DNA from 4 places in the Photorhabdus viridis genome. Region 3 is predicted to be linked to each of the others. Evidence: predicted binding sites of a transcription regulator. Region 3 holds the regulator's gene; each other region holds the start of a gene.
What was found. The regulator CRP, encoded in region 3, controls carbon source genes, mostly activating them, when cyclic AMP is high. The targets are predictions, from matches to a motif close to ATGTGANNNNNNTCACAT.
Positions count from the first base shown of each region.

Region 1 (7,983 bases), on a different contig from region 3:
AAGGGCAGCGCTCACTTCATCTTTTGGACCACTCAAATCAATATACGCGGCAGTATGACCACGGAAAACACGAAACTGGTTTCCAAGGCGCACATCAGCCGTTGCCCCGTTAATTCGTTCAATCGGCGGACGCGGAGAAATGACCAATTTACCTTCATCAAGCCATTTAATAATGTCACGGTCACAGAGTCGCATTCTTTTCCCTCTCAAATACGATGATGCTTATCAATGCCTGACAAGCAAAGTTTTATTATTCGCAGAACTGACCAATTTTGGCTTTCAGCACATCAATCGCTACGCGGTTTTTACCCCCGCGCGGCACAATAATATCTGCATATTGTTTTGATGGTTCAATAAATTGCAGAAACATTGGACGTACAGTTTTATGATATTGCTCAATCACAGAATCCAGAGAACGCCCCCGTTCATTAACATCCCGTTTAATACGACGCATAAGACAAATATCCAACGGTGTATCAATGAAAATAGAGAAGTCCATCTCCTGGCGCAAGCGCTTATCCGTCAATAACAGAATACCTTCCAGAATAATAACTCTTTTCGGCGCAAAATGAATCGATTCTGACTTTCGGGTATGCGCGACATAATCATACTGTGGTAATTCAATTGATTTACCGGCTTTTAGATCTTGCAGGTGAGAAAAGAGCAGATTGTGATCCATGGAACTTGGGTGGTCATAATTGGTCTTATAACGCTCTTCCATTGATAGATCGCTTTGGTCTTTATAGTAACAATCTTCTGGGATAATACCGATGTTGTGATCACCAACCTGAGCGCGTAGTTCACGGTAAAGTGTATTCGCAATGAGACTTTTACCTGAGGCAGATGCACCGGAAATTCCTACAATTGTGCACTGATGTGCTTCGTCAGCCATAATAGAGATTAACCTGATTCTAGAAAAAATGGGGAACAAAGCACCTAAGAGTGCTAAGTCGGGCGAGATTATAGGGAGTTAATGATATCTGTTCCAGTGTAAACAAGATTAAGTCTCATTTTTTTCGAAGCGTTTCGCATAAGAGCCATGCAACAGATATGAATCTGAAAAGAATTCTTTCTTCCGATACACAAAAACGGGTTATGAAAATATCACAACCCATTACGACTAACCGAATATGGATATTAAACAGCGCGGAACGAAATTTCCGTCGGTATCTTCTCACCCTGCCAGTACATCTGCGCAGAAATATTCGCTGCAATTTCCCGGTAAATATCCGTGAATTCACTATCAGGATTGCTGATAACGGTTGGCTCTCCACGGTCAAGATCTTCACGTAACGAAATATGCAGAGGAATTTGTCCCAACAGTTTACAATGATATTTAGCGGCCAGTTTTTCCGCCCCGCCGGTACCAAAAATAGGCTCCAGGTGACCACAGTTGCCGCAAATATGCGCACTCATGTTTTCAACGATCCCCAGTACAGGAACTTTCACTTTTTGGAACATGACAATGCCTTTCATCGCATCAATTAAGGCGATATCCTGAGGCGTTGTCACCACCAGCGCCCCCGTGACCGGGATGTTTTGTGACAACGTAAGCTGAATATCACCGGTTCCCGGCGGCATATCGATAACCAGATAATCAAGATCCGGCCATAATGTATCCTGTAGCATCTGCATCAATGCCTTACTGGCCATCGGGCCACGCCATACCATTGCATTGTCATCTGTCACCAGATAGCCAATGGAATTAGTGGCAAGGCCATGAGTCATAATAGGCGCCATATGCTGACCATCCGGGGAAGTTGGGCGCTCTTTGGTGGTTCCCAACATGCTCGGAACCGAAGGACCGTAAATATCCGCATCCAGAATACCGACTTTGGCCCCTTCCTGAGCCAATGCCAATGCCAGGTTTACCGCAGTGCTGGATTTACCCACGCCACCTTTACCTGAGCTGACAGCCAAAATATTACGGACACCATTAATTCCCGGCAAATCGTTAGCACGGCGTAATGTGCTGATATCATGGTTCAATTTCCACGCAACAGATTTAGCCCCGGTCACTGACTGCAATTTTTGCGTTGTCGCTTCTTTCAGCGCCTCAAAACCACGCTGCCAGACAAACGGCATAATCAATTCAATGTGCAGAACCTCATCAAGCATCGTGCAGTGATGCAGTGCTTTCAGAGCTGTCAGATCGCGTTCCAGCGTCAGGTGTGTAAAGGCAGCAAGTATTTTTGTTACCTGAGATTTCAGCAGGTCAGGGTTGGTCTGCTCGGGGGATTTTGCGCTCATCCCGGCTCCTTTGATTATCATGATTAACTATAAAGCCACCTTTTCATCATAACAGAACCCAATGCATTCGGATAAGGTCAGCAACAAAAACCCACTTCTCACTCACTGATTCAATTTTTATCCAATAAAACCCGCGAAGATCAAGAGTTACCCTAGCGACAATTTTTTTGATCAGGTAACATCAAACTCCCTTTTCATTTATTGGAAGTCAGATCCTTACTATGTCTCAAGTCGCAAAAAAATTATTGGTGACGTGTGCGTTGCCATATGCTAACGGTCCAATCCATCTTGGTCACATGCTGGAACATATCCAGGCAGATATTTGGGTCCGTTTTCAACGAATGCGCGGCAAAGAGGTTCACTTTATCTGCGCCGATGACGCTCACGGAACACCAATCATGCTGAAAGCTCAGCAAATGGGTATTGCTCCCGAGGAAATGATCGCCGCCGTGAACCTAGAGCATCATCAGGATTTTACTGGCTTTTCAATCAGCTATGATAACTATCACTCTACACACAGCAAAGAGAACCAGGAATTATCAACTGAAATCTATCTGGCGCTGAAAAAGAACGGCCACATTAAGAACCGCACTATTTCTCAGTTATACGATCCTGAGAAAGGGATGTTTCTGCCTGATCGCTTTGTAAAAGGCTCCTGCCCGAAATGTAAGGCAGAAGATCAATATGGCGATAACTGTGAAGTTTGTGGTTCAACTTACAGCCCAACAGAACTGATTAACCCACGTTCTGCTGTCTCCGGCGCAACGCCAGAAATGCGTGAGTCAGAGCACTTTTTCTTCGATCTGCCTGCATTCAGTAGCATGTTACAAGCATGGACCCGTTCCGGCGCATTACAGGAACAAGTTGCTAACAAGATGCAGGAATGGTTTGAATCCGGCTTACAGCAGTGGGATATCACCCGTGATGCACCTTATTTTGGTTTTGAAATTCCTGATGCGCCGGGCAAATATTTCTATGTCTGGCTGGATGCGCCTATTGGCTATATGGGTTCTTTCCAAAACCTGTGTGACAAACGCAGCAATCTGAGCTTTGATGAGTTCTGGGCAAAAGATTCCACCGCCGATCTTTATCACTTTATTGGTAAAGACATTGTCTATTTCCACAGCCTGTTCTGGCCTGCCATGCTGGAAGGCAGCGGTTATCGCAAGCCAACAAATCTGTTTGTTCACGGCTACGTCACCGTCAACGGTACGAAAATGTCCAAATCCCGCGGTACGTTTATCAAAGCCAGCACTTATTTGGATCATCTGGATGCAGACTGCCTGCGTTATTACTATGCGGCCAAACTCTCTTCCCGTATTGATGATATCGACCTGAATCTGGAAGATTTTGTTCAGCGTGTTAACAGCGATATCGTTAATAAAGTTGTTAACCTGGCTTCCCGTAACGCGGGTTTCATCAATAAACGCTTTAATGGCAAGCTAGCGGATAAACTGGCTGATCCGGCGCTTTACCAGAAGTTTATTGATGGTGCGAAAGTGATTGAGGAAGAGTTCAACAATCGCGAATTCAGTAAAGCAATCCGTGAAATCATGGCATTGGCTGATTTGGCAAACCGTTATGTGGATGAGCAGGCGCCGTGGGTTGTGGCAAAAGAAGAAGGCCGCGATGCGGATCTTCAAGCTATCTGTTCAATGGGCATCAACCTGTTCCACGTTCTGATGACTTTCCTAAAACCGGTTTTGCCAAGTCTGGCAGAACGCGCAGAAGCTTTCCTGAATACAGAACTGACCTGGAATGGTCTTGAACAACCTCTACTGGATCATCAGGTTTCCACCTTTAAGGCGCTGTTTAACCGCATTGATATGGATAAAGTCGATGCGATGGTTACTGCATCTAAAGAAAGCATCAGCGCACCACAAAAAATCAGCGGTCCACTGGCAGAAGATCCGATTCAGGATACAATCACTTTTGATGATTTCGCCAAAGTTGATATGCGCGTCGCCCTTATCAAACAGGCTGATTTTGTAGAAGGATCAGATAAGCTGCTGAAGCTGACTCTGGATCTTAGTGGTGAAACCCGCCAAGTGTTTTCCGGTATCCGTTCCAGCTATCCTGATCCAAAAGCCCTGGAAGGCCGTTTAACTATAATGGTTGCCAATCTGGCTCCGCGTAAAATGCGCTTCGGTATTTCTGAAGGAATGGTGATGGCTGCTGGGCCTGGCGGAAAAGATATCTTCCTGCTCAGTCCTGACAGTGGCGCACAGCCGGGTATGCAGGTGAAATAACAGTCAATTTATTGCCAATATACCCTATGGATTTCAAGATGCATCGCGACGGCAAGGGAACGAATCCCCGGGAGCATAGATAACTATGTGACCGGGGTGAGCGAGTGCAGCCAACAAAGAGGCAACTTGAAAGATGACGGGTATATATCTTACAAGCGGGGATCAACAATGGTCCCCGCTTTTTTTGAATGTGATCTATGGCACATTCCTAGGGTTAATTGTATGATGAATTCCTCACTGGAATTAGGAATTTTGTTATGTCGTTTCGTGAAGTACTGATTATAGGTTGGCAGTACCTGCGAGCATTTGTACTGATTTATCTGTGTTTATTGGCAGGCAATGCCATCTCTGCTCTGTTACCCATCGCCGTCCCCGGCAGCATTATCGGTATGTTAATATTGTTTGTCTTATTAGCTTTCCAATTGATTCCTGCCCACTGGACAAAACCAGGTTGCAGTCTGTTACTGAGAAATATGACCCTGCTGTTTCTGCCTATCGGTGTAGGCGTTATGAATTATTACGATCAGCTCAGCCAACAGATATTACCGATTGTCCTCTCATGCCTTATCAGCACCGCAATGGTTATGATTATTGTTGCTTACAGTTCCCATTATGTTCACCGCGAACGTTCAATTATTGGCTCTGTATCAGAAGTTAAGACTGAACAAGAAAAACAAGAGAAATAAATATGTTAAGTCATATTTGGTGGTCACTGCCATTAACATTGATTGTATTCTACGCCGCAAGAAAACTTTCACTAAGATTCAAAATGCCTATTCTGAATCCTTTATTGGTTTCTATCGCTGTACTGATCCCAATATTGTTAATAACCAATATCCCCTATGAACACTATTTCGCCGGCAGCCGAATTCTTAACGATCTGCTCCAGCCCGCAGTAGTTGCACTGGCATACCCTTTATATGAACAGTTGCACCAGATCCGCACCCAATGGAAATCCATTATCAGTGTCTGTTTTATCGGCAGTATTGTCGCTATGGTTACAGGTACCGCTATTGCATTATGGATGGGCGCAACACCTGAAATGGCCGCTTCGATATTGCCTAAATCAGTCACTACGCCAATAGCAATGGCAGTAGCAGATGCTATTGGCGGCATCCCGGCAATCAGTGCCGCTTGCGTCATTTTTGTCGGCATTCTTGGGGCAATATTTGGTCATAACCTGTTCGACCTCTTGCAAGTGAAAACCAAAGCATCCCGCGGTTTAGCAATGGGGACGGCATCACATGCTTTAGGCACCGCCCGTTGTACAGAAATCAATTTTGTTGAAGGAGCATACAGTTCATTAGCATTGATGACCTGTGGCATCATTACTTCACTAACCGCCCCTTTTATATTCCCAGTGCTGCTATATCTATTTAGTTAATTGCCCGTTGAAAATTTGATACAAATCTCTCAATTACCAACTTTAATTACATAATTTTCATTATTTTCGTGATACTGGTCACATTTAAAATCTAATCAGAGCATCTAGAATGATCTTAAGTTAATTTGGAGATCATTCTATGCAAGCTCGCTTTCGCTCTATCTGGGCACAATTGCCATCTAAACTACAAGATGCACTTTTTCCCTATGCAGGAAACGACGACTTTCCTGCCATGCTTACGGCTGAACAAGCTGAATCGGTCAAGAAAACCTGTGGCTTTGACGATAACACATTGGCTATCGCCCTGCTGCCACTCGCAGCAGCATGCTCCCTGACTCCGATATCACATTTTAATGTCGGCGCAATTGCCCGGGGCGAAAGCGGAAATCTCTACTTCGGCGCAAATATGGAATTTACCAATGTGCCATTACAGCAAACTATTCATGCTGAACAATGTGCTATTACTCACGCCTGGTTACGCAGCGAGAAAAAACTGACCTCTATCACGGTTAATTACTCTCCATGCGGTCACTGCCGCCAGTTTATGAATGAACTTAATAGTGGTACACAACTAGAGGTACATTTGCCAAAACAGGCGCCTTCAACATTGGGGCACTATTTACCAGACGCTTTCGGTCCAAACGATTTGGGTATCACTACTCTGTTGATGGACCCGGTTAATCATGGTTATAAACTAGAAGCCACTGATGAACTTGTACTAACCGCATTGGATGCAGCAAATCGGAGCCATGCCCCATACAGCAATTCGTACAGCGGTACAGCATTGCTGGGAAAAAATGGAAAAATCTATCCTGGGCGTTATGCAGAAAATGCTGCATTTAATCCAAGCTTACCCCCATTGCAAGCTGCCCTTATCCTGATGAATATTTCTGGTGGTGATTGTCTGGCTATCGAAAGAGCAGTATTAGTTGAGGGAAAAAACAGCGATTTGTCCCAACAAAGTGCAACTCAATCCACACTTGCCGCACTAGGCTGTAGTAAATTTGAGTATCACACGTTCTGAATTCAGTGAAAAATGCGCTTTTTCCTCTAGTCACACTCAACCGTGCGTATACGAAATTTGCACCGACGGCTCTGCCGGGCATCAAGCCCGGCGATAGGAAATTAAATGTACACGAAATATTAACGCTCCTTTTTATGAAAATTATGTAGATATCTATAACCCGGATGGAGGATTTTCTCCTATAAAAATAGTTAACGTAACATTTTATTAGCTAAATCTGGATGTTATCTCTCATTTTTACTCATAATACCTCTAATTAAGTAACATTTGCTGTACATATTTTTCCTATCTCTTAGGATCTATAGCTGACCTTGTTATCCATTTAGTTCAAAGAGTAAGATTCATGGAACTGGAACACGAAAATAAACGTCCATTATATATTCCCTATTCTGGCCCCATCCTGTTGGAATTTCCCCTGCTCAATAAAGGCAGTGCCTTTACTGAAGCAGAACGCGGCAACTTTAACCTTCATGGCTTATTACCGGAAGCGGTTGAAACTATCGAAGAACAAGCTGAACGCGCCTATCGGCAGTATCTTGATTTCAAAAATGATGCAGATAAACACATTTATCTGCGAAATATTCAAGACACTAACGAAACTCTGTTCTACCGCCTGCTGGATGCACATTTGAGCGAAATGATGCCAATCATTTATACCCCAACGGTTGGTGAAGCTTGTGAACATTTTTCTGATATTTACCGCCGCGCCCGTGGCTTGTTCATCTCATATCCAAATAAAACGCATATTGATGACATGCTGCAAAATGCGACTAAACAAAATGTAAAAGTTATCGTTGTCACCGATGGTGAACGTATTCTTGGTCTGGGTGACCAAGGTATCGGCGGTATGGGTATTCCTATTGGTAAACTTTCCCTGTATACCGCCTGTGGTGGTATCAGCCCGGCTTATACGCTGCCGGTAGTCCTGGATGTGGGAACGAATAACCCCCAGCGCCTGAATGACCCGTTATATATGGGCTGGCGCCATCCGCGTATTACCGGTGCAGAATATGATGAATTTGTTGATGAATTTATTCAGGCCGTTAAGCGCCGCTGGCCCAATGTGCTGCTACAGT
Region 1 is NZ_JBEJZY010000006.1:62,897-70,879, forward strand. Features, by position in the region: gene dcd (dCTP deaminase) at 1-195, opposite strand, end outside; gene udk (uridine kinase) at 251-892, opposite strand; gene apbC (iron-sulfur cluster carrier protein ApbC) at 1,138-2,250, opposite strand; gene metG (methionine--tRNA ligase) at 2,472-4,499, shown strand; gene ABR397_RS03620 (CidA/LrgA family protein) at 4,757-5,185, shown strand; gene ABR397_RS03625 (CidB/LrgB family autolysis modulator) at 5,188-5,883, shown strand; gene cdd (cytidine deaminase) at 6,023-6,907, shown strand; gene ABR397_RS03635 (NAD-dependent malic enzyme) at 7,251-7,983, shown strand, end outside.
Region 1: the regulator CRP is predicted to act here: its motif matches at 4,688-4,705, upstream of ABR397_RS03620 (CidA/LrgA family protein).

Region 2 (7,983 bases), on a different contig from region 3:
GGAGGGTTGTCGTCATAATAATATTGAACATTTATTATATTCTTCTTCTAGTTCTGTTTATGGGTTAAATAGAAAGCAACCGTTTTCGACAAACGATTCAGTTGATCACCCAATTTCACTATATGCGGCAACTAAAAAATCAGATGAATTAATGTCTCATTGTTACTCTCATCTTTATCAGTTGCCAACGACAGGCTTGCGATTTTTCACCGTATATGGCCCGTGGGGACGTCCTGATATGGCTTTATTTAAGTTCACTAAAGCGATGTTATTAGGGCAGCCTATTGATGTTTATAACTACGGCAACATGGTTAGAGACTTTACTTATATAGATGATATCGTTGAATCAATAATCAGGTTGCAAGACATCATTCCTGCATCAAATGAGAGCTGGATTGTTGAGGATGGGCAAATATCTGCCAGTTCTGCTCCTTACTGTATTTATAATATTGGTAATGGTCAACCGACTAGACTAGGTGATTTTATTGAGGCGATAGAAGAGTCATTAGGCATTCAGGCTAAGAAAAACTTTATGCCCATTCAAGATGGTGATGTTCTATCGACCTGTGCTGATTCAAGTGACCTTTTTCAAAAAATAGGATTTGCCCCCAATACGCCGCTAAAGCATGGCGTGAAGCAGTTTGTAGAGTGGTATTTGAATTTCTATCATCAATCCAAATAAGAAAAAGGAGCCATTGGCTCCTTTTCTATTGAATCACTGACAGCGACAAGAGAAGTAAATAACTATACCTGATTGGTTATTAATTTGCCTTAGCATTGGCTAAGTCAGTAACCAGCTAGCGTTGCTTCACAACAAAGAAATGACACTACAGGTTGTTACTTGATTAAATGCCTGCCAATGATGTTTAAGCTCATATAACAGGCATTAATCCGTTTGTCAGTTAAACCGTTTATATAATAAAAATACCCTTGTAAGAGGGTATTTTTATAATTAAATCAATTCAAAAACAATATGTTAGAGCAAGAAGCTTTCCAGAGTTTTTCCTTCGTCTTCAATTGCTTTTTTGATAACAGCAGGCGTACGTCCCTGACCAGTCCAGGTTTTAGTTTCACCGTTTGTATCAACATATTGGTATTTAGCTGGACGCGCAGGACGTTTTGTTTTACCAGCAGATTTGCCGGCGCTCATTGTCTGAAGCAATTCGCTTGGATCAATTCCTTGTTCAAGAATCATTTTACGAACTTCTTCCAATTTACGTGAACGTTCCTCTAATTCAGCTTTTACCTGACTTTCTTCTTCACGACGCTCTTCAACAGCGACGGTCAGTTTTTCAAGTATTTCTTCTAAGAACTCAAGTTCACATTCTCTTGCTTGAGCTCGTAAAGTACGGATGTTATTTAGGGTTTTTAAATCGCTCATTGTCCTGGTCTCAAATTATAATGATGATGACTGATGTGGATATAATAATAGAATGCTATTTTATTTTCTGCAATAGTCAATTTCTCATATTCGGATAAAATGACTCTTTTTTTTAAACGTAATTTCTTTACAAAAGTTATATAGCGCTTTTTATACAGCTATTTTGATTGTCATTCCACAATAACATGTTCAGGGTACCTTTAACAAAGGGAGCCTGATTATCTCTCTAATTTATAAACCAAGCATATACTAAATCGGTAAGTAATTTTAACTGTTTCTTATCATACCCGCTAAGGCAGAATAATACTAAGTTAAAAAAAACTTATGACTAATCCATGAGTTATCGCCGATTTTCTGTGACTATTTTCTGGAAGTAAGTCACGCACCTTATTAATTTGTATACAATATGCAACAAATCAGTATGGCTTTCATTTCTTAATTTAAAGATGAACATTTGTCGTTCAAATGCGCTTTATTCCCCATTTGATGTGATCAGGGTCATGAATCATTAAGACATCACTAAGCTAAATATTTCTGTATATCAATCGGTAAAGCTTACTGAGATGGATAATCACCACTAAAGTTTATGATAAACTCATCTGACTATATGGTTTTATAAATTTTGTTAAGAGGCAGGGCCGATGGCTCAACTTTATTTTTATTACTCCGCAATGAACGCTGGAAAATCGACATCACTGTTGCAATCCTCTTATAACTATAATGAGAGAGGGATGAGAACGTTGATTTTTACCGCAGAAATTGATACCCGGTTTGGGAAAGGAAAAGTCAGTTCTCGTATTGGATTATCTGCTGATGCATTTCTGTTTAGCCAACAGACAGATATTGGTGAGTTAATCAGAAATGAAAATATGCAGGAAAAAGTGCATTGTGTGCTGATTGATGAGTGTCAGTTTCTCACAAAAGCGCAGGTTGAACAGCTATGTAAAGTGACTGACTACGATAATATTCCGGTTCTTTGCTATGGGCTGAGAACGGATTTCAGCGGGGAGCTTTTTAGTGGTAGTCAGTATCTGCTGGCGTGGGCTGATAAGCTGGTTGAGCTGAAAACTATCTGTCATTGTGGGCGCAAGGCAAGCCGTGTGTTACGTTTTGATGGCGAAGGTGTGGCCATTTATGATGGCGAACAGGTCGATATTGGCGGTAATGAGAAATATGTGTCTGTTTGCCGTAAACACTATATGGATGCTATCAGTAAGGCTAAGGAAAGACGAAGATAAGTATACAATTTATACTGCTGTCTGTTGTAAAGTTTCTTGAAGCCATTTGAGGGCTTGGATTAACATTGAGAAAAATGGGGCAGAGGTAAAGTTAAAGGGGGCTTATATTTGCCCCCTTTAAGTGGTTTAAATCAGTTAACAGGCGTTTTTTTCCGGAGGTTCTGGTGTTACCTCTGTTTCTGTGAATTCACGTCCATAGAATGAATCCAGCAATAATTGTTTCAGCTCAGAAATCAGAGGGTAGCGTGGGTTAGCGCCAGTACATTGGTCGTCGAAGGCATCTTCAGATAACTTATCAATTTTCGCTAGGAAGTCGGCTTCCTGAACACCGGCTTCGCGGATAGATGTTGGGATACCCAGTGTCGATTTCATCTCTTCCAGCCATGCCAGCAGTTTTTCGATTTTTGCCGCCGTATGATCGCCGGCCGCAGACAAACCAAGATGATCCGCAATTTCAGCATAACGACGGCGGGCTTGCGGGCGGTCATATTGGCTGAATGCAGTCTGTTTGGTTGGGTTATCGTTAGCGTTATAGCGGATAACGTTACAAATCAGCAGCGCGTTAGCAAGGCCATGTGGAATATGAAACTCAGAACCCAATTTATGCGCCATAGAGTGACATACCCCCAGGAAAGCATTAGCAAATGCAATACCCGCAATAGTTGCAGCATTATGAACCCGTTCACGGGCGATTGGGTTCGTGGCGCCTTCGTGATAACTGGCTGGGAGGAACTCTTTCAGCAGTTTTAGCGCTTGCAGTGCTTGTCCGTCAGAGTATTCGTTTGCCAGGACCGATACGTAAGCTTCCAGGGAATGGGTGATTGCATCCAGACCACCAAAAGCACACAGTGATTTAGGCAGATTCATCACCAGGTTGGCATCAACGATAGCCATATCCGGCGTCAGAGCATAATCAGCCAGTGGATATTTCTGACCGGTTGCATCATCAGTGACAACGGCGAAGGGCGTCACTTCAGAGCCTGTACCGGAAGTTGTGGTAATCGCCACCATTTTCGCTTTAACCCCCATTTTGGGGAATCGATAGATGCGTTTACGGATATCCATAAACCGCAGGGCTAATTCTTCGAAATGCGTTTCAGGGTGTTCATACATCACCCACATAATTTTGGCCGCATCCATTGGAGAACCACCACCCAGGGCAATAATGATATCTGGCTTGAATGAGTGCATTTGTTCTGCGCCTTTACGCACAATGCTTAGCGTTGGGTCTGCTTCAACTTCAAAGAAAACTTCAGTTTCTATCCCGTGGGATTTCAGCACATCAGTGACTTGATCAGCATAGCCATTATTGAATAAGAAACGGTCTGTTACGATGAAAGCACGCTTTGCGCCATCAGTTGCGACTTCTTCTAATGCGATAGGCAGTGAACCGCGGCGGAAGTAAATTGATTTCGGAAGTTTATGCCACAGCATATTTTCTGCCCTTTTCGCCACAGTTTTGGTGTTGATAAGATGTTTTGGTCCTACGTTTTCAGAGATGGAGTTTCCTCCCCATGAACCGCAACCCAGTGTCAGAGATGGGGCGAGTTTGAAATTATAGAGATCACCGATTCCCCCCTGAGATGCGGGTGTATTCACCAGAATACGGGCTGTTTTCATTTTATCGCCGAAGTATTTGATTCGTGCCGCTTGATTATCTTGGTCGGTATACAGGCAGGATGTGTGACCAATTCCCCCCATTTCAACCAGTTTTTCTGCTTTCTCTACCGCATCTTCAAAATTGTTGCCACGATACATTGCGAGTAATGGCGACAGTTTTTCGTGGGCAAAAGGCTCTGCTTTATCAATCAGATTGACTTCTCCAATCAGGATCTTGGTTCTTTCCGGAACATGAAAACCTGCCATTTCGGCAATTTTTGCTGCGGGTTGACCAACAATCTCCGCATTTAGGTTACCGTTTTTCAGGATGATATCTTGAACAGCTTTCAGTTCCTTGCCTTGTAACAGATAACCTCCATGAGTAAAGAAACGTTTACGCACCTGATCATAAACAGAATCCACTACGATAACGGACTGTTCTGAAGCACAGATAACGCCGTTGTCGAAAGTTTTGGACATCAGAATAGAGGCTACCGCACGTTTAATATCCGCTGATTCGTCGATGACGACCGGTGTGTTACCCGCACCAACGCCGATTGCCGGCTTACCAGAGCTGTATGCCGCTGTTACCATACCAGGGCCGCCGGTCGCTAGGATCAGGTTGATATCCTGGTGGTGCATCAATGCATTGGAAAGCTCAACAGATGGCTCATCAATCCAGCCAATAATATCTTTTGGCGCACCAGCTTCAACCGCAGCACACAGAACCAATTCAGCTGCTTTATTGGTTGCTTTTTTAGCGCGTGGATGGGGTGAGAAAATAATACCGTTACGGGTTTTCAGGCTGATCAGAGCCTTAAAAATAGCGGTGGATGTTGGGTTAGTCGTTGGCACGATACCGCAGATTAAGCCAATAGGTTCGGCGATAGTGATGGTGCCGAATGTTTTGTCTTCAGACAAAATGCCGCAGGTTTTCTCATCTTTATAAGCGTTATAGATGTATTCGGAAGCGAAATGGTTTTTGATCACTTTGTCTTCGACAATCCCCATCCCTGATTCCACCACGGCTAATTTTGCTAAAGGGATGCGTGCGTCTGCTGCTGCAAGGGCCGCTGCACGGAAGATCTTGTCAACTTGCTCCTGAGAAAAATTGGCAAATTCACGTTGTGCTTTTTTAACCCGGGCAACCAGCTCGTTCAGTTCAGTAATATGAGTTACAGTCATAAAGAAGTACTCCTGGAAAATATTAAAAATCTTTTAATATCAATAAATAAGAGTTTTGTGGACTATTTAGCTTGGTGATTTTATGATGGCTACAGATTACCATTTGGTATTAAATAGATATTGATCTTAATCACATAAATCTCAAGCTGATTCCTTTCAGCTTGGCTGAGTGATCATTATTATGAGTTGGGTGATAAAAGCGTTAATCAGGTTGAGTTTTAATCTAATGAAAAAATCTGGTTAACGATTTGTTATATAAGACATTTTAAATTGAAAATGAATCGCAGTCGATGGAAAGCGGAACTTTATCAGTATAAAGTAAAGAAAAAATTAAGTTTTCTATGATTTTTGAGTGAGTGATCATATGAAAATATTATCGTTAACACTGCGTAACTCAAGAGGGGTTATTCGTGGGTGATTTACTGTTGGATCTTCCTGGTTACATTAAGTTTTTTGTTGGGTTGTTCGCACTCGTTAATCCTGTTGGTATTTTGCCGGTTTTTATCAGCATGACTCACTACCAAGCTCAGGCTGCCCGCAATAGAACTAATTTTATTGCCAATATTTCTGTTGCCATCATTTTATGGGCTGCTTTGCTGCTGGGTGACTTAATACTGCGGATGTTTGGCATTTCCATCGACTCTTTCCGTATTGCCGGTGGGATCCTTGTTGTGACCATCGCTATGTCGATGATTAACGGTAAACTTGGGGAAGACAAACAGAATAAGCAAGAAAAATCAGAAACCGCCATTAGAGAGAGTGTTGGTGTTGTGCCGCTGGCATTGCCGTTAATGGCCGGCCCCGGGGCGATCAGCTCTTGTATCGTTTGGAGTTCTCGCTATCAGGGGTGGCAGAATTTTATTGGGTTGGTGTTAACCAGCGCTTTGTTTGCTTTTTGCTGTTGGTTGTTATTCCGATCAGCTCCCTTAGTCGTCAAATATCTTGGGCAAACAGGCATTAACGTTATCACCCGAATTATGGGGCTGCTATTGATGTCTTTGGGAATCGAACTGATTGTGACAGGGATCAGAGCATTATTTCCAGGGTTACTCTGATACGATTGACGATAAAAGGTGCTGGATTTTTTTCGAGTCAAATTACAAATTATAATATTCTTGTCATTTTTATTATAAAGCTTGTTTTATGGGCTTTTCTCACTTACTTTACTGGTACTTCCTGAATTTTATACAAATAACCCAATATTTTTCTAAATTATTCTTACCTGTTAGTTCAATCTGTAACTGGTTACTTCCACCGTAGTTTTGTGATGAATGTAGGTTTTTAATTTGCATTGATTGCAATTTGTTAAAATTATGTTTATTTTCATCTCTAGACTACCTTTGTTTACTATTTTAGTTAAGTTAAATGTGAATAAAGTGATGTATATCAACTTGTTATGCCGTTTGTTGGGATGTTTTGTCAATTAACGTAATAGATTGCATTAAGTTGTTTGTAAGGATGGTTTTTACAATATGGGAAGGGTATTTTAACAATTGATATGATAAGTCACCTTTAATATTTAATCCGTTACTTTGAGCTAAATAATGTGAAGGTACTGGCCTTTATAGGATATATGCGAAATGAATGAGCAGGCTCACCAAACTGGAGGTAACAAATGAAGAGCAAACAATTAAAATTATATAAGTTTATTTCCTGTATATTTTTATTATTGGTATTTCCTGCTACAGCCGTGTTTGCTGCTGATGTTCCAGAGGGTGTGAAGCTTGCGGATAAACAGCAGATTATTATCAATAATGGCACGGAAGTTGCTTCACTTGATCCACATAAAGTCGAAGGTGCGCCGGAAACCAACATTATTCTTAATCTCCTGGAAGGATTAGTCAGTACGGGTTCTGAGGGAGAGACTATTCCGGGCGTTGCGAGTCATTGGGAAAATCAGGATTACAAGGTCTGGACTTTTTATCTGCGTGATAATGCTAAATGGAGTGATGGAACTCCCGTCACTGCACATGATTTTGTGTATAGCTGGCAGCGATTAGCTGATCCAACGGTGGGTTCACCTTATGCCAGTTATCTTCAATATGCTTACGTTGAAAACATTAATGATGTTCTAAAAGGCAAAAAATCTCCTGACCAGTTGGGAATTAAAGCGCTGGATGATCATCGTTTGCAGGTTACTTTGACGCATCCCGTGCCTTATTTCGTCAATATGCTTAGTCATACGGCAATGAAACCAGTGAAAAAGGATCTGGTTGAAAAATTGGGTAATAAATGGACTCTGCCAGAAAATTATGTGGGCAATGGGGCGTATCGGTTGAAAGAGTGGGTGGTGAATGAGCGGATTGTGATTGAACGGAATCCACAATACTGGAATAACGGTAAGACTATTATTGAGCAAGCGACGCTTTTACCACTTCAGTCCGAAACCAGCAGTGTTAACCGCTATCGTAGTGGGGAAATAAATATCACCAACAGCGCTATCCCTCCGGATTTGTATCGGAAAATGAAAAAAGAGATCCCTGATCAGATGCACGTCAGCCCTTATCTTTGTACGTTCTATTACGAAATTAACAATAATAAACCCCCGTTTACTGATGTAAGAGTCCGTGAAGCCGTTAA
Region 2 is NZ_JBEJZY010000011.1:14,052-22,034, forward strand. Features, by position in the region: gene ABR397_RS06205 (NAD-dependent epimerase) at 1-682, shown strand, start outside; gene hns (histone-like nucleoid-structuring protein H-NS) at 977-1,381, opposite strand; gene ABR397_RS06215 (thymidine kinase) at 2,023-2,619, shown strand; gene adhE (bifunctional acetaldehyde-CoA/alcohol dehydrogenase) at 2,755-5,403, opposite strand; gene ABR397_RS06225 (YchE family NAAT transporter) at 5,814-6,458, shown strand; gene ABR397_RS06230 (ABC transporter substrate-binding protein) at 7,019-7,983, shown strand, end outside.
Region 2: the regulator CRP is predicted to act here: its motif matches at 5,522-5,539, upstream of adhE (bifunctional acetaldehyde-CoA/alcohol dehydrogenase).

Region 3 (7,983 bases):
GTACATGCATTGCCACGGCCCATTGGATCATCTGTTGGTCGAGATCTTTCAATGGATGACGGATATCCATCAGTACGACCAGCCCAATTAGGCACTCACGCTTTTGCAGATATTCACCCAATGCTTTCTGCCATTTACGCTTTATCTCTTCTGGTACTTCGGCATAGCCATAGCCGGGTAAGTCAACCAGGTGAATACCTTCTTCTACTTCAAATAAATTGATGAGTTGTGTTCGCCCTGGCGTTTTGCTGGTACGGGCGAGGCTTTTCTGTTTCGTCAGGGCATTTAGCGCGCTGGACTTACCCGCGTTTGAGCGACCGGCAAATGCGACTTCAATACCCAGTTCTTGAGGTAGATGGCGAATATCAGGTGCGCTCGTGATAAAACGGGTCATATGATAGTTGTGGTTTTTGATGGTCAAAATGGTTATCTCCCTGAGAAATGCACTGAATATATGCCAAAGGGGATTATACCGATAGCCACTGTTGGTTGACAGGATTAAAAGTAATGACATATTTCTGATGGGTTAAGTCAAACTTGCTATTTTGCCGTCAATTATTGCCTTATTTGTGAAATAAAATCTGATCTATTGTGAGAGGATAAATTTTTATCCAAGGCATCAACCGATTGATATCGTAAATGTAAGTAAATATTGAGCACTATGCTGAGGAGATTATTAGAATTGATTTCAGCTTGTGTTGTTGACTTTAATATATAGGAATCCAGAATGTTTAAACGTATTTTAGTGACGCTTGTAACTGCATGTTCTCTGAGCGCAATGGCGCCTTTGGCTCTGGCTGCGGGTGAAACCCATGTGAAGCTGACGACAACAGAGGGTAATATTGAACTGGAATTAAATAGCCAGAAAGCGCCGATTACAACCAAAAACTTTATTGAATACGTCAATGAGGGTTATTATAACAACACAATTTTTCATCGGGTAATCCCTGGATTTATGGTTCAGGGTGGCGGTTTTACCAAAGATTTGCAGCAGAAAGCGACTAAAGAACCCATTAAAAATGAAGCGGATAACGGGCTGCGTAATTTACGCGGAACGATTTCTATGGCGCGTACCGCTGATAAAGACAGTGCTACTAGTCAATTCTTTATCAACGTAGCGGATAATGCTTTCCTTGATCATGGTCAGCGTGACTTTGGCTATGCAGTATTTGGTAAAGTCGTAAAAGGTATGGATGTTGTAGATAAAATTTCTCAAGTAAAAACTGAAAATGTCGGCCCATATCAGAATGTACCGGTGAAACCTGTGGTTATCTTGTCTGCTAAGATTGTCCCTTAACTTTTTTCTGAGATATTAATGATTGCTGCGATTATGGCAGTTTCTGGTCTCTCAGTGAATTTGCATCTGATTAACAATCGGGCCTTCATTTAATGAAGGCTCGTTTTACCGTTATTCATACAACTTCTTGGTGAATTCTTTATTTTCTTCGGTTCGTGGATAATATCCGTCTTTATAGCATTCCTTCTCTTTACTCTCGTGGTTGCAACGCAGTGCACCTGCGGTGTTACGCCGGTTACTGATAGCGAGCATGGCCTGTGTTCTGGTCTGGCGATTACAACGTGCAGAGGGAGAGGAAAATACCCGAGCCCGACAATGGATTTGCAGGCTCTCAGGTAGACAGCAAAAACGGGGAAGATGCTATAATCAATTTTGTCTTCATAACAATTACCTTACTTATTGAATATCAAAAAGAGCCTATGTTTTGTAGCGGTATGAGAGTAAGTTGATTGAGGAAAAAGTAGTCATTGATTTTGTTACACTATGCTGCAAGTGCTTATGTGCTATGATAGCCGCCCCGTTGTCGTTAGGCCGTTTTACCTGAAATCATGTTGTTCATGATAAACAAATTGCAGGATTGGCAGGACAACAAATACAGCGATAAAAATGGGTAGGATAGACTCCTATGTTATTAATAATAGATAACTATGATTCTTTTACGTATAACTTATATCAATATTTTTGTGAATTGGGAACAGATGTTTTAGTCAAGCGCAATGATGAATTACAGCTTGAAGATATTGAGCGATTGGCGCCTACACATCTGGTTATTTCCCCAGGTCCTTGTACTCCAAATGAAGCAGGAATTTCTCTGGCTGCGATTTCTCATTTTGCGGATAAACTGCCGATTCTTGGTGTTTGCCTTGGGCATCAGGCAATTGGGCAGGCATTCGGCGCCAGTGTAGTAAAAGCCAGGGAAGTGATGCATGGGAAAACTTCTGCTATTCATCATAATCAGCAAGGTGTGTTCAAAGGGCTTAACAGGCCATTAACGGTTACCCGTTACCATTCATTGGTGATTGCCGCAGAGACTTTACCAGCCGTATTTGAAGTCACTGCATGGAGTCAGCATAACGGTAATGTAGATGAGATCATGGGAATTCGTCATCGTACTCTGCCCCTGGAGGGTGTGCAGTTCCACCCTGAAAGTATTCTCAGCGAGCAAGGGCATCAGCTACTGAGTAACTTCCTTAGATATTAACCAGATACCAATAATTTCTTCATTTATTTATCTTTTTCATTTGCCCATCTTTGATTTTTTATGCATATTCAGTGATTATAATTTCATTTTTGAATGGCGTATATATAAAAAACGGGTGGGAAAATGATGGAGCATGCCGCAGTAAACAGAAATACATACGATCAAGTCATGTTGCCAATTTATTCACCGGCACAGTTTATACCGGTGAAAGGGCAAGGCAGCCGTGTATGGGATCAGCAAGGAAAAGAGTATATTGATTTTGCTGGTGGTATTGCTGTTATGGCTTTGGGACATTGTCACCCTGCGTTAGTGGATGTTTTAAAGCAGCAAGGGGAGAGACTTTGGCATATCAGTAATATTTTCACCTGTGAACCGGCTTTGATACTCGCGCAGAAACTGATTGATGCAACTTTTGCCGAGCGGGTATTTTTTGCCAACTCAGGAGCGGAAGCGAATGAAGCCGCATTTAAGCTGGCGCGTCACTATGCCATTACCCGTTACCATCCATATAAAACCAAAATTATCGCATTCCATCAGGGGTTTCATGGTCGTACTCTGTTTACGGTCTCTGTTGGTGGTCAGCCAAAATACGCTGATGGTTTTGGGCCAAAACCCGCAGATATTATTCATGTGCCTTTTAATGACTTAGATGCAGTAAAGGCGGTCATGGATGATCATACTTGCGCTGTTGTATTAGAACCTGTTCAGGGTGAAGGGGGAGTCACGCCGGCGACATCCGCATTTATTCATGGGTTGCGTGAACTTTGTGATAAACATCAGGTACTGCTGGTATTTGATGAAGTACAAAGTGGAATGGGCCGTACCGGTAAGTTATTTTCTTATATGTATTATGATGTTGTGCCGGACATTATCACCACAGCGAAGGCTCTGGGAGGTGGTTTCCCTGTCAGCGCTATGCTGACTACGGCGAATATCGCTTCGGCGATGGTGCCGGGAACTCACGGCACAACTTATGGTGGTAATCCGCTGGCTTGTGCGGTTGCAAATGCTGCTTTTGACATTATCAATACGCCAGAGGTCTTGGATGGTGTTGAAAAACGTCATCATTTGATTGTGAATTTTCTGAACGATATCAATCAGAAATATTCGATATTTGGTGAAATCCGTGGCAAGGGATTGCTGATTGGTGCGGAACTAAAAGCGCAGTATCAGGGAAAATCTAAAGAGATCCTGCGACTGGCGGCTGAAAATGGCCTGATGTTATTGAGTGCCGGTAGTGATGTACTGCGTTTCACACCTTCGCTGATAATCAGTGAAGAGGAGATAGATCAGGGGATGGAACGGCTGGAGAAGGCGATTAGCCAGTTGGTATAACAAGGATAAGAGAAATCAGCGCAGTATCATGCGCTGATTAATCCAGAATTAACGCGTACCGTAAACAACAATTGTTTTGCCGTGTGCGGAGATCAGGTTTTGATCTTCCAGCATTTTCAGAATACGGCCAACCGTTTCACGGGAACAGCCAACAATCTGACCAATTTCCTGGCGAGTGATTTTGATTTGCATCCCGTCAGGGTGAGTCATTGCATCGGGTTGTTTCGCCAGATTCAGTAAAGTCTGAGCAATCCGGCCGGTTACATCTAAGAAAGCCAGGTTACCGACTTTCTCAGAAGTTGTTTGCAAACGGCTTGCCATTTGGGCAGATAAACGCATTAAAATATCCGGGTTTACCTGAATCAGTTGACGGAATTTCTTATAGGAAATTTCCGCTACTTCACAGGCGCTTTTGGCCCGAACCCAGGCTGTTCGCTCTTGTCCTTCTTCAAATAATCCAAGCTCGCCAATGAAATCTCCCTGGTTTAAATAGGAGAGGATCATCTCTTTGCCTTCTTCATCTTTAATCAAAACCGCAACAGAACCTTTTACGATGTAGTAAAGCGTCTCTGCTTTTTCGCCTTGATGAATAAGCGTGCTTTTGGATGGATATTTATGAATATGGCAGTGTGACAAAAACCATTCAAGAGTGGGGTCTGTTTGTGGCTTGCCGAGAACCATTCTCTTCATCCTCTGTTGTTATCGCTGCCTAAATAACACGAGAACCTAAAAGTTTCTCGTCAGGCTGGCTTATAAAGACACTAGCTTAACATATTAGTTTGCTGAAAAACCGATAGGTGAGGGTTTTATATAGGTTATCTGAAATTTGAAACTTGAGTATTGATCTTAACCCACATATACCCGGACCTGCTTCTGTTTTTAACACAGGAAAAGGTTTCTGTCTTGTCTTGTATTGTTTCAGCATAATAAACCGTTCATTAGCCATTGCCCCGTAAACCGTCGCCCAATCGGGCGGCGATATAAGGGGAGCTAACCTACATGCAAAATAAGATCGTGACCATAGTGCATGACGAGATAAATGCGTATTTAAAATTCTGACATGGCGGCTGCGGATAAAAAAGCCTTATCCCGAAAGAAAAAAGGCAGTGCTAACCGGGCGAAAGCGCGGTTATAGGTAGTCAGGTGCCATGAACACGTAGCTAACGCTAGAGCCGATTTTCAGCATAAGCTTTCCCGTGTCATTGGGGATGCAGGCTGGCATAGTTTCATCAGCAGGCTGGAATACAAAGCGGAACAAAAAGGCGTTTATGTGGTGAAACTCGATCAGTGGTATGCGAGTTCCAGAAGGTGTCATTGTTGTGGTGGCAAGATGTCGGAAATGCCGCTGCATAAACGGCGCTGGCAATGCCCTGAGTGCGCGGTAGAACATGACATCCGGCAAAAAGGGATAGTTGAATGACAGGCGGCGGGACACGTCGTCTCTGCTCATGGAGGCCTGCGTAAATCCGTTGCACCAACGGTTGCGGCCTGAGAAGTGGGAAGCCTCGCCGTTTTTTACGGCGGGGAGTAGTCACATTGCCAGTTTAATACTGAAAGAGTAGGCTTTGATGCAAAAAATGACTTGAGAGGTACTTATGCACGCGCGGGTAAAATGGGTTGAAGGGTTGTCTCTTTTGGGGGAGTCGTCTTCGGGTCATCAGATCATGATGGATGGAAATGCCGGCGATAAGGCACCAAGCCCAATGGAAATGGTATTAATGGCAGTTGGCGGTTGTAGCACGATTGATGTTATTTCTATTTTGCAGAAAGGCAGATATGACATAAAAGATTGTGAAGTGAAATTAATTTCCCGCCGTCGTGAAGAGGCGCCACGCTTATTTACTTCTATTAATCTGCATTTTATTGTTACCGGCAAGGATTTAACAGAGAACGCGGTTGAACGTGCCGTCATGCTTTCCGCTGAGAAATATTGTTCTGTTTCGTTGATGCTGGGGAAATCAGTTGAACTTACCCACAGCTTTGAAATTAAAGAGACAGAGTAAGATACTATTTCCTGATTGAAAAATAACGACAGGTAACTAATATCAGTTACCTGTTTTTTTAACTGAATAATATAAGAAGTGGATTCAAATGCGGGTTTTTTTGGATTTATCCTAGGTTTTAATCAACAAATTTTTTCCCCTTCCAGTAATCTCTGTACCAATGGCGTCATAATTAACTCCATGGCCAGTCCCATTTTTCCACCGGGAACTACGATGGTATTAATGCTTGAAACAAATGAACCTTGTAACATTGATAAAAGGTACGGGAAATCAATTTGAGTGAGGTCACGGAAACGGATGACGATAAAACTTTCATCCAGGGATGGAATGGCTTTGGCTGAAAATGGATTGGACGTATCAACAGTCGGGACGCGCTGGAAATTTATATGTGTCCGGGAAAATTGGGGGGTAATATAGTTAATATAATCATCCATAGAACGAACGACGGAATCCATTACTGCTTCCTGTGAGTGTCCCCGTTCTCCGGTATCGCGGATAAGTTTCTGTATCCATTCAAGGTTGACAATCGGCACCACCCCCACCAGCAGATCGACATGACTGGCAACATTATGTTGTGGTGTTACCACGCCACCGTGCAGGCCTTCATAAAACAGCACATCGGTCTGCTTTGGTAAGGTTTCCCACGGAGTAAATGTACCGGGGAGCTGGTTGTAAGGAACCGCGTCATCATAGGTGTGAAGGTACTTACGGCAACGGCCTTCACCAGCTTCACCATAGTCAATCATGGTTTTTTCCAGCATGCCAAAATCATTGGCTTCTGGCCCAAAATAACTGATGTGTCTGCCTTGCTCCTTGGCTTTACGGATTGCTGCATCCATTTCAGGGCGGGTATAGCGATGGAAACTATCCCCCTCTATCTGTGCTGCGCTGATATTAAGTTGCTGGAAAATCTTACGGAAAGCTAAACTAGTTGTTGTTGTTCCGGCACCGCTGGAACCGGTAATCGCAATAATCGGATGTTTGGCAGACATAAGCAGTAAACTCCATAATGTTAAGAATGGAACATTTCTTTTGGCATAATATTGATGCTCTCATGCAGTTCAGACCACACCAGCATAACATCCCCCTGCTCCAACTGACGACGTATGTCAGCGACTTTCTGCTCAAGGGATTTTTCATATTCACCATAATCAGTGCCTTCCCGCAGGATAAAGCTCTCTATCAAATTTAGCAGAGTTTCTGGCTCCAGTTGTTGCCATGGAATAATCATCGTTGTTGCTCCAGATAAGATGACAGCCAGCTTGGAATACGTTGTTCCAGCCACATTTGTGGTTTCTTCAGTGAACCACTGACAAAGCCGACATGTCCACCGTATTCTGTTAATTGGTATTCAATATTTTTGGGTAGTGTTTTGAGGTCAGGAACGACTTCCGGTGTCATAAAAGGATCGTCTTTTGCATGAATAATCAACAGTGGTACCGTAATGTCAGACAGGCGTGGTAGAGCGCTACACTGGCGGTAGTAGTCCGCTGCATCTTTAAAACGGTGGATTTTTGCGGTTACAATTTCATCAAATTCCCGAATGTGTTTCAATCCTTTTACCTGGGACAGATTGATAGGCAGAGAACCTGGGTAGCGTAGCAACTTGCGGGTAACATTACGTTTTAGATTGTTAAGCAAATAGCGCTCGTAAACCTGAGAAAATCCTTTTTCTATCCGGCTGGAACAGGCTTCTAACATCAGAGGGGCAGAAACAATGACTGCTGCATTGAGCTGGGCCTGTGTTTTTTCTTCTGCCAGATAGCAGGCCAGCATATTACCGCCGACTGAATAACCCACGGCTGAGGTTGGTATATCACCGTAGGTCTGTTTTAACCAGTTCAGAAAATAACGGGCATCGCCTGTTTCGCCAGAATGATAGAGACGTTTTTGGCGGTTTGGTTCACCACTGCATCCACGGAAATGCATGACAACGCCAAGCCAGCCTTTTTTCTGACAGATATGAAGCAAACCGTGAGCATAAGGGCTGCGGAAACTGCCTTCCAGACCATGAAACAGGATCAGCCGTGGCTTATGTGCTGCGGTTGCTGGATCTTCACTCCATGCCAGGTCAACAAAATCGTGATCTGGCAGATTAAGTCGTTGCCAGTAGGGTTGCAGTTCAGGATACCGCCGCACCAGACGCG
Region 3 is NZ_JBEJZY010000026.1:20,183-28,165, reverse strand. Features, by position in the region: gene yihA (ribosome biogenesis GTP-binding protein YihA/YsxC) at 1-421, opposite strand, end outside; gene ppiA (peptidylprolyl isomerase A) at 728-1,297, shown strand; gene ABR397_RS12690 (hypothetical protein) at 1,409-1,549, opposite strand; gene ABR397_RS12685 (aminodeoxychorismate synthase component II) at 1,923-2,498, shown strand; gene argD (bifunctional acetylornithine/succinyldiaminopimelate transaminase) at 2,622-3,833, shown strand; gene crp (cAMP-activated global transcriptional regulator CRP) at 3,882-4,514, opposite strand; partial or broken gene ABR397_RS12670 (RNA-guided endonuclease InsQ/TnpB family protein) at 4,909-5,325, shown strand; gene ABR397_RS12665 (OsmC family protein) at 5,429-5,836, shown strand; gene ABR397_RS12660 (phosphoribulokinase) at 5,959-6,828, opposite strand; gene ABR397_RS12655 (YheU family protein) at 6,849-7,067, opposite strand; gene ABR397_RS12650 (hydrolase) at 7,064-7,983, opposite strand, start outside.

Region 4 (7,983 bases), on a different contig from region 3:
AAACTATGGCGCGCACGCAGTGCAAACAATCCGGTCGAAGTATTGAGTAACTGATTTTTCTTAGTATTAAAGACCAAAGCGGCCTCTTTATGGGGGCCGCTTTAAATACATTAAACTGATAATTAAGTTTTCTCGTTTTTCTGTATTTGATTTTTTTAGGTTTAAAACCAGAGAGTAACAGATGTGTTAATGGTATTAATAACAACGTTCGTTTCTTTAATGTTTTTGCTATTGGATTAATGTTGTCATTTTGCCGCCTGATTAATCAATTTAAAACCTGTTTTTCCTGCTGTTTTCTCTTTCTATATCAGCAAAGCACCGAATCTTTTACCCGCTCTTAAAAAAACCTTAATCGCTGTTTTCACATTCAGATAAAGCGTGTGAAATGCCGCCCTGGCCCATCATAAAACGCAGAGCATTAATGTCAGCGCATGGCTCAGATATTTCATTGATATAGTTAAAAATAGTCATCGTTAAAATCACTTTTTTATGAAAGATGATGATCAGATCATTTTAATGATGAAAAATTCCATAAAAAGGCAGACTCTGCCCTGAAGTTTTGATAGCTTAGTAGTGTGTTTTTCAAGCTTTAATTGATTTGTTTTTAAGTAAAACATCCATATTAAAAATATGAGATCTCGCCCAGTATGGTTATCTATATGAAATGCCAACAACCCCCAGCAACTTTTTAAAAAAAGTCATTTTCATGGAACATTTAAACAGGTATGAAATGCTATTCCGAGAGTTCATTGCTAAAGAAATGAATACGGATCCTGCACATGACATCAACCATATTATGAGGGTAGTGCAAACGTCAAAAAGATTATGTCTGCAAGAGAAAGCAAGCAGTAAAGTGATCATACCCGCAGCTTACCTGCATGATTGCTATACTCTCCCCAAAAATCATCCAGACAGAGGGAGAAGTTCACAAATTGCTGCTGATATAGCTATCACGTTTCTGGAAAAAATAGCCTACCCCCAAAGATACCTTCCAGACATTCATCATGCAATTGTCGCCCACAGTTTCAGTGCAAATATAGTACCGATAACCTTAGAAGCGAGGATCGTTCAGGATGCAGACCGTCTAGACGCACTTGGCGCAATCGGTATCGCCCGATGCATTCAGGTTGGTATCACATTCAACAGTCAGCTGTATTCTGAAATTGATCCATTTTGTGTTGATAGGGAGCCAAATGACAAAATGTATACCGTGGATCATTTTTACACCAAGCTTTTTCGGCTCCCTGAGACAATGCAAACTACAGCCGGCAAAAATGAGGCCCACAAGCGGGTTTCATATATGAAAGGGTACTTAGAGCAGTTGTATAATGAGATTCAATAAACAACCAGAAAACCAACGAAAAGAGAGAAAGGTCATTTTCCAACTTCTTATAGAAATCAATCTTCAGGAAATCAAAGCACTGAATCAATCACCTTCTGGCACGAAACTCCAGCAGTAGGTAATAAATACAATGATCACTAAAAGGAAAAATTCCCCAAGAAGACATGAACATACCACAATTGAAACACTCAGTAGACTAAAGTGCACTGACAACAAAAACGGCTCCGTAAAAAGGAGCCGTTTTATCACTCAAATATCAGTCAATTACTGCGCGTTGCTGTTGTTATAACGACGGCGTGGAGCAGATGAACCATTATCATCGCTACGGCCACGGAAATTACTACGGCTTTGACCTTCACCACGGCTTTCACCACTACGACGCTCACCGCTGAAACGACGGCCACCACCGTTGAAATTCTCACGATCACGGCGAGGAGCGTTGCCATTACTGTTGCCGTTACGTGGGCCACCACGGCGTTCACGACGTTCAAATGGTTGCGCATCACCCATTAACTGCATATTCATTGGCTTATTCAGAATACGAGTACGGGTAAAGTGAGACAGTAAGTCGCCTGGCATACCTTTTGGCAGCTCAATTGTAGAATGAGTTGCAAACAGTTTGATGTTACCAATATAACGGCTGCTGATATCGCCTTCGTTAGCAATCGCACCAACGATATGACGAACTTCAACGCCATCATCACGACCCACTTCAATACGGTACAGTTCCATTTCGCCAACATCACGACGTTCACGACGAGGGCGATCACTACGTTCGCCCCGCTCACCACGATCATCGAAACTATTGCGACGACGATCATCACGCTCGTTGAACTCACGACGAGGACGGCGAACCGGATCTGGTGGCAAAATCAACGGGCGCTCACCTTGTGCCATTTTCAACAACGCCGCTGCCAGAGTTTCTATATCCAAATCTTCCGCAGGTTGCAATTTAGACAAAAGAGCACGATATTGCTCCAGATCGCTACTTTCCAGTTGTTGCTGCGCATTGGCTGCGAATTTTTCCAAACGGCGCTGACTCAGCAACTCGGCATTCGGCAGTTCAACTTCAGGGATAGTCAGCTTCATTGTACGTTCAACATTACGTAACAGGCGACGTTCACGGTTTTCCACAAACAACAACGCACGGCCAGCACGTCCCGCACGACCTGTACGGCCAATACGGTGAACATAAGATTCCGCATCCATTGGAATATCATAGTTAACAACCAAACTGATACGCTCAACATCCAGACCACGCGCTGCAACATCTGTTGCGATCAGAATATCCAAACGACCATCTTTCAGACGCTCCAGTGTCTGCTCACGTAGTGCCTGGTTCATATCACCGTTCAGGGCCGCACTATTGTAACCACTACGCTCCAGTGCTTCCGCCACTTCCAGTGTTGCATTTTTGGTACGCACGAAAATAATTGCAGCATCAAAATCTTCAGCTTCCAAGAAACGCACCAGTGCTTCATTTTTACGCATACCGTAAACAGACCAGTAACTCTGGCTGATGTCAGGACGGGTAGTTACACTCGCCTGGATACGCACTTCCTGAGGATCATTCATGAAACGACGAGTGATGCGGCGGATAGCTTCCGGCATCGTTGCAGAGAACAGCGCAGTTTGGTGCTCTGCCGGGATCTGGCTCATGATGTTTTCAACATCTTCGATGAAGCCCATGCGCAGCATTTCGTCTGCTTCATCCAAAACCAAACCGCTCAGGTTAGAAAGATCCAAAGTACCACGCTTCAGGTGATCCAGAAGACGCCCAGGCGTACCTACAACAATTTGTGGACCCTGGCGCAAAGCGCGTAACTGAACGTCATAACGTTGTCCACCATACAGAGCAACAACATTCACGTTACGCATATGTTTAGAAAAATCTGAGCACGCTTCAGCTACCTGTACCGCCAGTTCACGAGTCGGTGCCAGCACAAGAATCTGCGGAGCTTTCAGCTCAGCATTGATGTTATGCAGTAAAGGCAAACTGAATGCCGCCGTTTTACCGCTGCCGGTCTGTGCCATACCCAACACATCACGGCCATTTAGTAAATGGGGAATACATTGTTGCTGGATTGGAGACGGCTTTTCATAGCCAAGATCTCCCAGTGCAGAAAGAATAGGTGCTGATAAACCCAGATCAGCAAAAGAGATTTCAGTCTCAGTGGTCATGTAATGGTGCCTCATTAGTTATGGCGGCCAGTCTACATAACGCATTGAAAAAAATTTCGGTCATTTTCATTTAAAATGTGAACTGGCTCAAAGTATTTAATTAAACGAACAAATAAGCCCTCATCGGTCAAGATGTGGACTCTGCTAATCGATCTCGAAATGTTCGTCAGCTATTGCTGGTCCGATTCTGATAGGTCGTCTTGTTCCTGGCCTAACAGCGCCAATTCCAACAATGCATAGCGGTGCTCAACAAAGTTATGTGCATTGTTAGCCACCGTCAGCTTGAATAACGCGGATGCGCTATCCTTGTCCCCCAGACTTAGGTAATGTTTACCTAAATAGAAGTCAGTTTCACTGAGATGCTCAGCGAGCGAAGTGTTATCCGTTGCATTCTCTTTCAGGCGATCCATCAATGTATATTCACTGATTTTTCCTAAATAGAATTCAACTATATTCCAGCCCCATTGCCCCCGGTTCGCTCTTTCGTAGTGTTGCGACAAGTTTACCATCGCTCCTTTAGGATAAAATTCTTTTTCCACCAGGTACAACCACAACGAACGGAAGGGATCATTTGGATCGTCTTGATAAAACGCCTGCAGATCATCCTGCGCTAACTTATACCGGCCACCGTAATACAACGCGATGCCACGGTTCAGACGCGCGTAATTGTAAGTTGGATCAAGCTCTAATACAGAATCAAACGCTTCATAGGCGGCATCAAAATTGCCAGCCTGCGTAAAGTAAATCCCCAGATAATTAAAAATCTCTGGAATATTAGGCCGAATAGACAAGGCAATAGAAAAATCATTCCGTGCCAAAGCCCTCAGCCCGAGACTATCATACAGCACACCCCTCTCATATAAAAGCTGTGCGTACTCATCTTCTGTCAATGATCGACTCGCAAGAATCTGTTCCATACGGGCCAGAATAACTTCCTGCTGCAATGAAGGTTGTAATGGAATAGCAAAAACTTCGTTTTTACGCCAATCCTTGCTGCTGCATCCTGCCAAAATAAGTATTGCTACAGCATAACACCAGCGCAGAAAAAAATTCATTTCCTACTCCCAAAATCAGACATTGATTAAGAATGCCCTATCACCTATTGCATTTATTGGGCCTCCTGCCCTGAGTCTATTAAACGGCGCTTTTTTACAAAACACCGTTTATGACATCAAATTTATTCTGCTGATTGTGGTGCTAGTGGTGCTTCCTCAACAACTGTGCCGGCTATCGCTTCTTTGATGCTCAGGCGAACACGACCCTGGCGATCAATTTCCAGTACTTTAACTGATACTTCCTGACCAACCTGCAAATAGTCAGCCACTTTCTCAACGCGCTTATCAGCAATCTGCGAAATATGCACTAGGCCTTCTTTACCACCACCGATAGCAACAAATGCGCCAAAATCAACGATACGGGTTACCTTGCCAGCGTAAATACGGCCAACTTCGATCTCCGCAGTGATTTCTTCAATACGACTGATTGCATGTTTTGCTCTTTCGCCATCAGTTGCAGCAATTTTCACTGTGCCATCATCTTCGATTTCAATGGTAGTCCCGGTTTCTTCAGTCAATGCACGGATAACCGAACCACCTTTACCGATAACATCTTTAATCTTGTCTGGGTTGATCTTGATAGTGTGAATACGTGGAGCAAATTCAGAAATATCATTACGTGGGCTGTTAATTGCCTGCTCCATCACGCTCAGGATATGCAAACGCGCACCTTTTGCCTGATTCAACGCAACTTGCATAATTTCACGGGTGATACCTTCAATTTTGATATCCATTTGCAGCGCACTGACACCTTCACAGCTACCCGCGACTTTAAAGTCCATGTCACCTAGATGATCTTCATCACCCAGAATATCAGACAGAACAACAAAGTTATCACCTTCTTTCACCAGACCCATTGCAATACCAGCAACAGCGGCTTTAATCGGCACACCGGCATCCATCAACGCAAGAGATGCTCCACAGACAGATGCCATTGAAGATGAACCGTTAGATTCTGTAATTTCAGAAACTACACGAACTGTGTATGGGAACTCGTTAGCTTTTGGCATAACTGACAATACACCACGTTTAGCCAACCGGCCATGACCAATTTCACGGCGCTTTGGTGAACCCATCATACCTGTTTCACCAACAGAATAGGGAGGGAAATTATAGTGCAGTAAGAAGCGATCTGTACGTTCGCCCATCAATTCATCGATGATCTGTGCATCACGTTCTGTCCCCAGAGTCGCAGTAACCAGAGCCTGAGTTTCACCGCGGGTAAACAATGCAGAACCGTGAGTACGGGGCAGAACACCAGTACGTACGTCCAACGCACGAACCATATCTTTTTCGCGGCCATCAATACGTGGTTCACCACTCAGGACACGGCTACGAACAACATTTTTCTCTAAGCTGCCCAGAATTTCATGGATTTCCGCTTCTTCCAAAGTTTCATCCTGTTCCAACAACGCAGCTGTAACTTCATCTTTGATAGCATCAACCTGAGCATAACGCTCCTGTTTCTCAGTGATACGGTAAGCATCACCCAGACGGCTTTCTGCCAATTCAGCTACACGATCATGCAGCGCTTGGTTAACAGGTTCTGGCGCCCAATCCCATTTCTCTTTGCCCGCTTCCGCAGCCAACGCATTAATGTTATCAATAACCACTTGTTGTTGATCATGACCGAACACTACCGCACCCAGCATTTGCTCTTCAGTCAGCAGATCTGCTTCAGACTCCACCATCAAAACAGCACCAGCAGTACCTGCAACCACCAGATCCAAACGGCTGTTTTTCAGCTCATCACTGGTTGGGTTCAGCACATATTGATCATTAATATAACCAACGCGGGCAGCGCCAATCGGGCCATTGAATGGAATACCAGACAATGCCAGCGCAGCAGAAGCACCGATCATTGCAACGATATCCGGGTTAATTTGTGGATTGACAGAAACCACCGTCGCTACAATCTGAACCTCATTCAGGAAACCTTCCGGAAACAGAGGACGCAGAGGGCGATCAATCAAACGGGCTACCAACGTTTCGCCTTCTCCTGGGCGACCTTCACGACGGAAGAAACTGCCTGGGATACGGCCTGCGGCGTAAGTACGCTCCTGATAGTTAACCGTCAGCGGGAAAAAATCCTGACCAGATTTTACTTTTTTCTGACCAACAACAGTGACGAATACAGCAGTGTCATCCATATTGACCATGACAGCAGCTGTGGCTTGGCGCGCCATCATACCCGTTTCGATAGTAACGGTATGTTGACCATATTGAAATTTACGAACAATCGGATTCAGCAAAATAATATCCTTTCGTTAACGTTGTCTTTTATATTCAGCAGACAACAATGAATGATCTCTTCATGCCACATCCTCGCGACTAATGACAGGTCTCACTCCTTTAAGCACTCTCATTAGCCGCGCGAACCTCTGTAACCGAAGAGCCTTACCCAAAAATCATCATCAGCATTCTTATGCTGCTACATATGATGATTTCTCAGAAGAAAAGGGGCCATATATGGCCCCTTTCCACTGAAACTTGCTTGATTAGCGACGTAAGCCAAGACGCCCAATCAGCGCAGTGTAACTTGTTACATTCTTACGCTTCAGATAGTCCAGCAATTTACGACGCTGAGAAACCATGCGCAGCAGACCACGACGGCTATGGTGATCTTTTTTGTGCTCTGAAAAATGGCCTTGCAGGTGGTTAATTTGTGCGGTCAGCAGAGCAATCTGCACTTCACTAGAACCACTGTCATTCGCATCACGACCAAATTCAGCAATAATTTGCGCTTTTGCTTCAGTACTTAGAGACATATTACAACTCCAAAAATACATAAATTAAAATTACAGGTGCCGATCTCTAATTCAGCCACCCAAGATATAGCTGCGCCATTCTACGCTGCAAATAAGTTAAGCGCAAGATAGCCCCAAATACCCTAATCCCGGTTTTCAACAACCAAACGGCGAGGAGCAACAAGCCCATCGTCATTGATAACAGCAATGCCAATGAATTTGCGTTCATCACCCTCAGTTACGCGCACCATACTCTCAACCAGAGCCAGAGATTTAGCACTTCGTACCGCCTGACCTTGTTTAAAATAAGCCGCAACTACCGGAAGCAAATTAACCTCTGGGAAATGAGCAACTGCACTATCCATTGGTAATAACAACGGATCAATTAATTCGCCTAAAGGTATTTCTCTATCTTCAGCCAGCTTTTGCAATTCATATAATTGCTCAAGCGTAACCATTCGATCATTTGGATAATTCGCTACCTGTAAACGACGTAAATAAATAACGTGAGCGCCACAACCTAATAATTCGCCTAAATCATCAATAATAGTGCGAATATAAGTTCCTTTCGAACAGTGTATTTCCAATTCCAGTTCATCATCTTCCCAGCGGATAAACTGTAATTCATAGACCGTAATTGGCCGTGCTTCCCGTTCTA
Region 4 is NZ_JBEJZY010000021.1:64,589-72,571, reverse strand. Features, by position in the region: gene ABR397_RS10995 (carbon starvation CstA family protein) at 1-54, shown strand, start outside; gene ABR397_RS10990 (HD domain-containing protein) at 665-1,342, shown strand; gene ABR397_RS10985 (DEAD/DEAH family ATP-dependent RNA helicase) at 1,607-3,523, opposite strand; gene yrbN (protein YrbN) at 3,513-3,587, opposite strand; gene nlpI (lipoprotein NlpI) at 3,694-4,578, opposite strand; gene pnp (polyribonucleotide nucleotidyltransferase) at 4,701-6,830, opposite strand; gene rpsO (30S ribosomal protein S15) at 7,077-7,346, opposite strand; gene truB (tRNA pseudouridine(55) synthase TruB) at 7,469-7,983, opposite strand, start outside.
Region 4: the regulator CRP is predicted to act here: its motif matches at 3,599-3,616, upstream of yrbN (protein YrbN).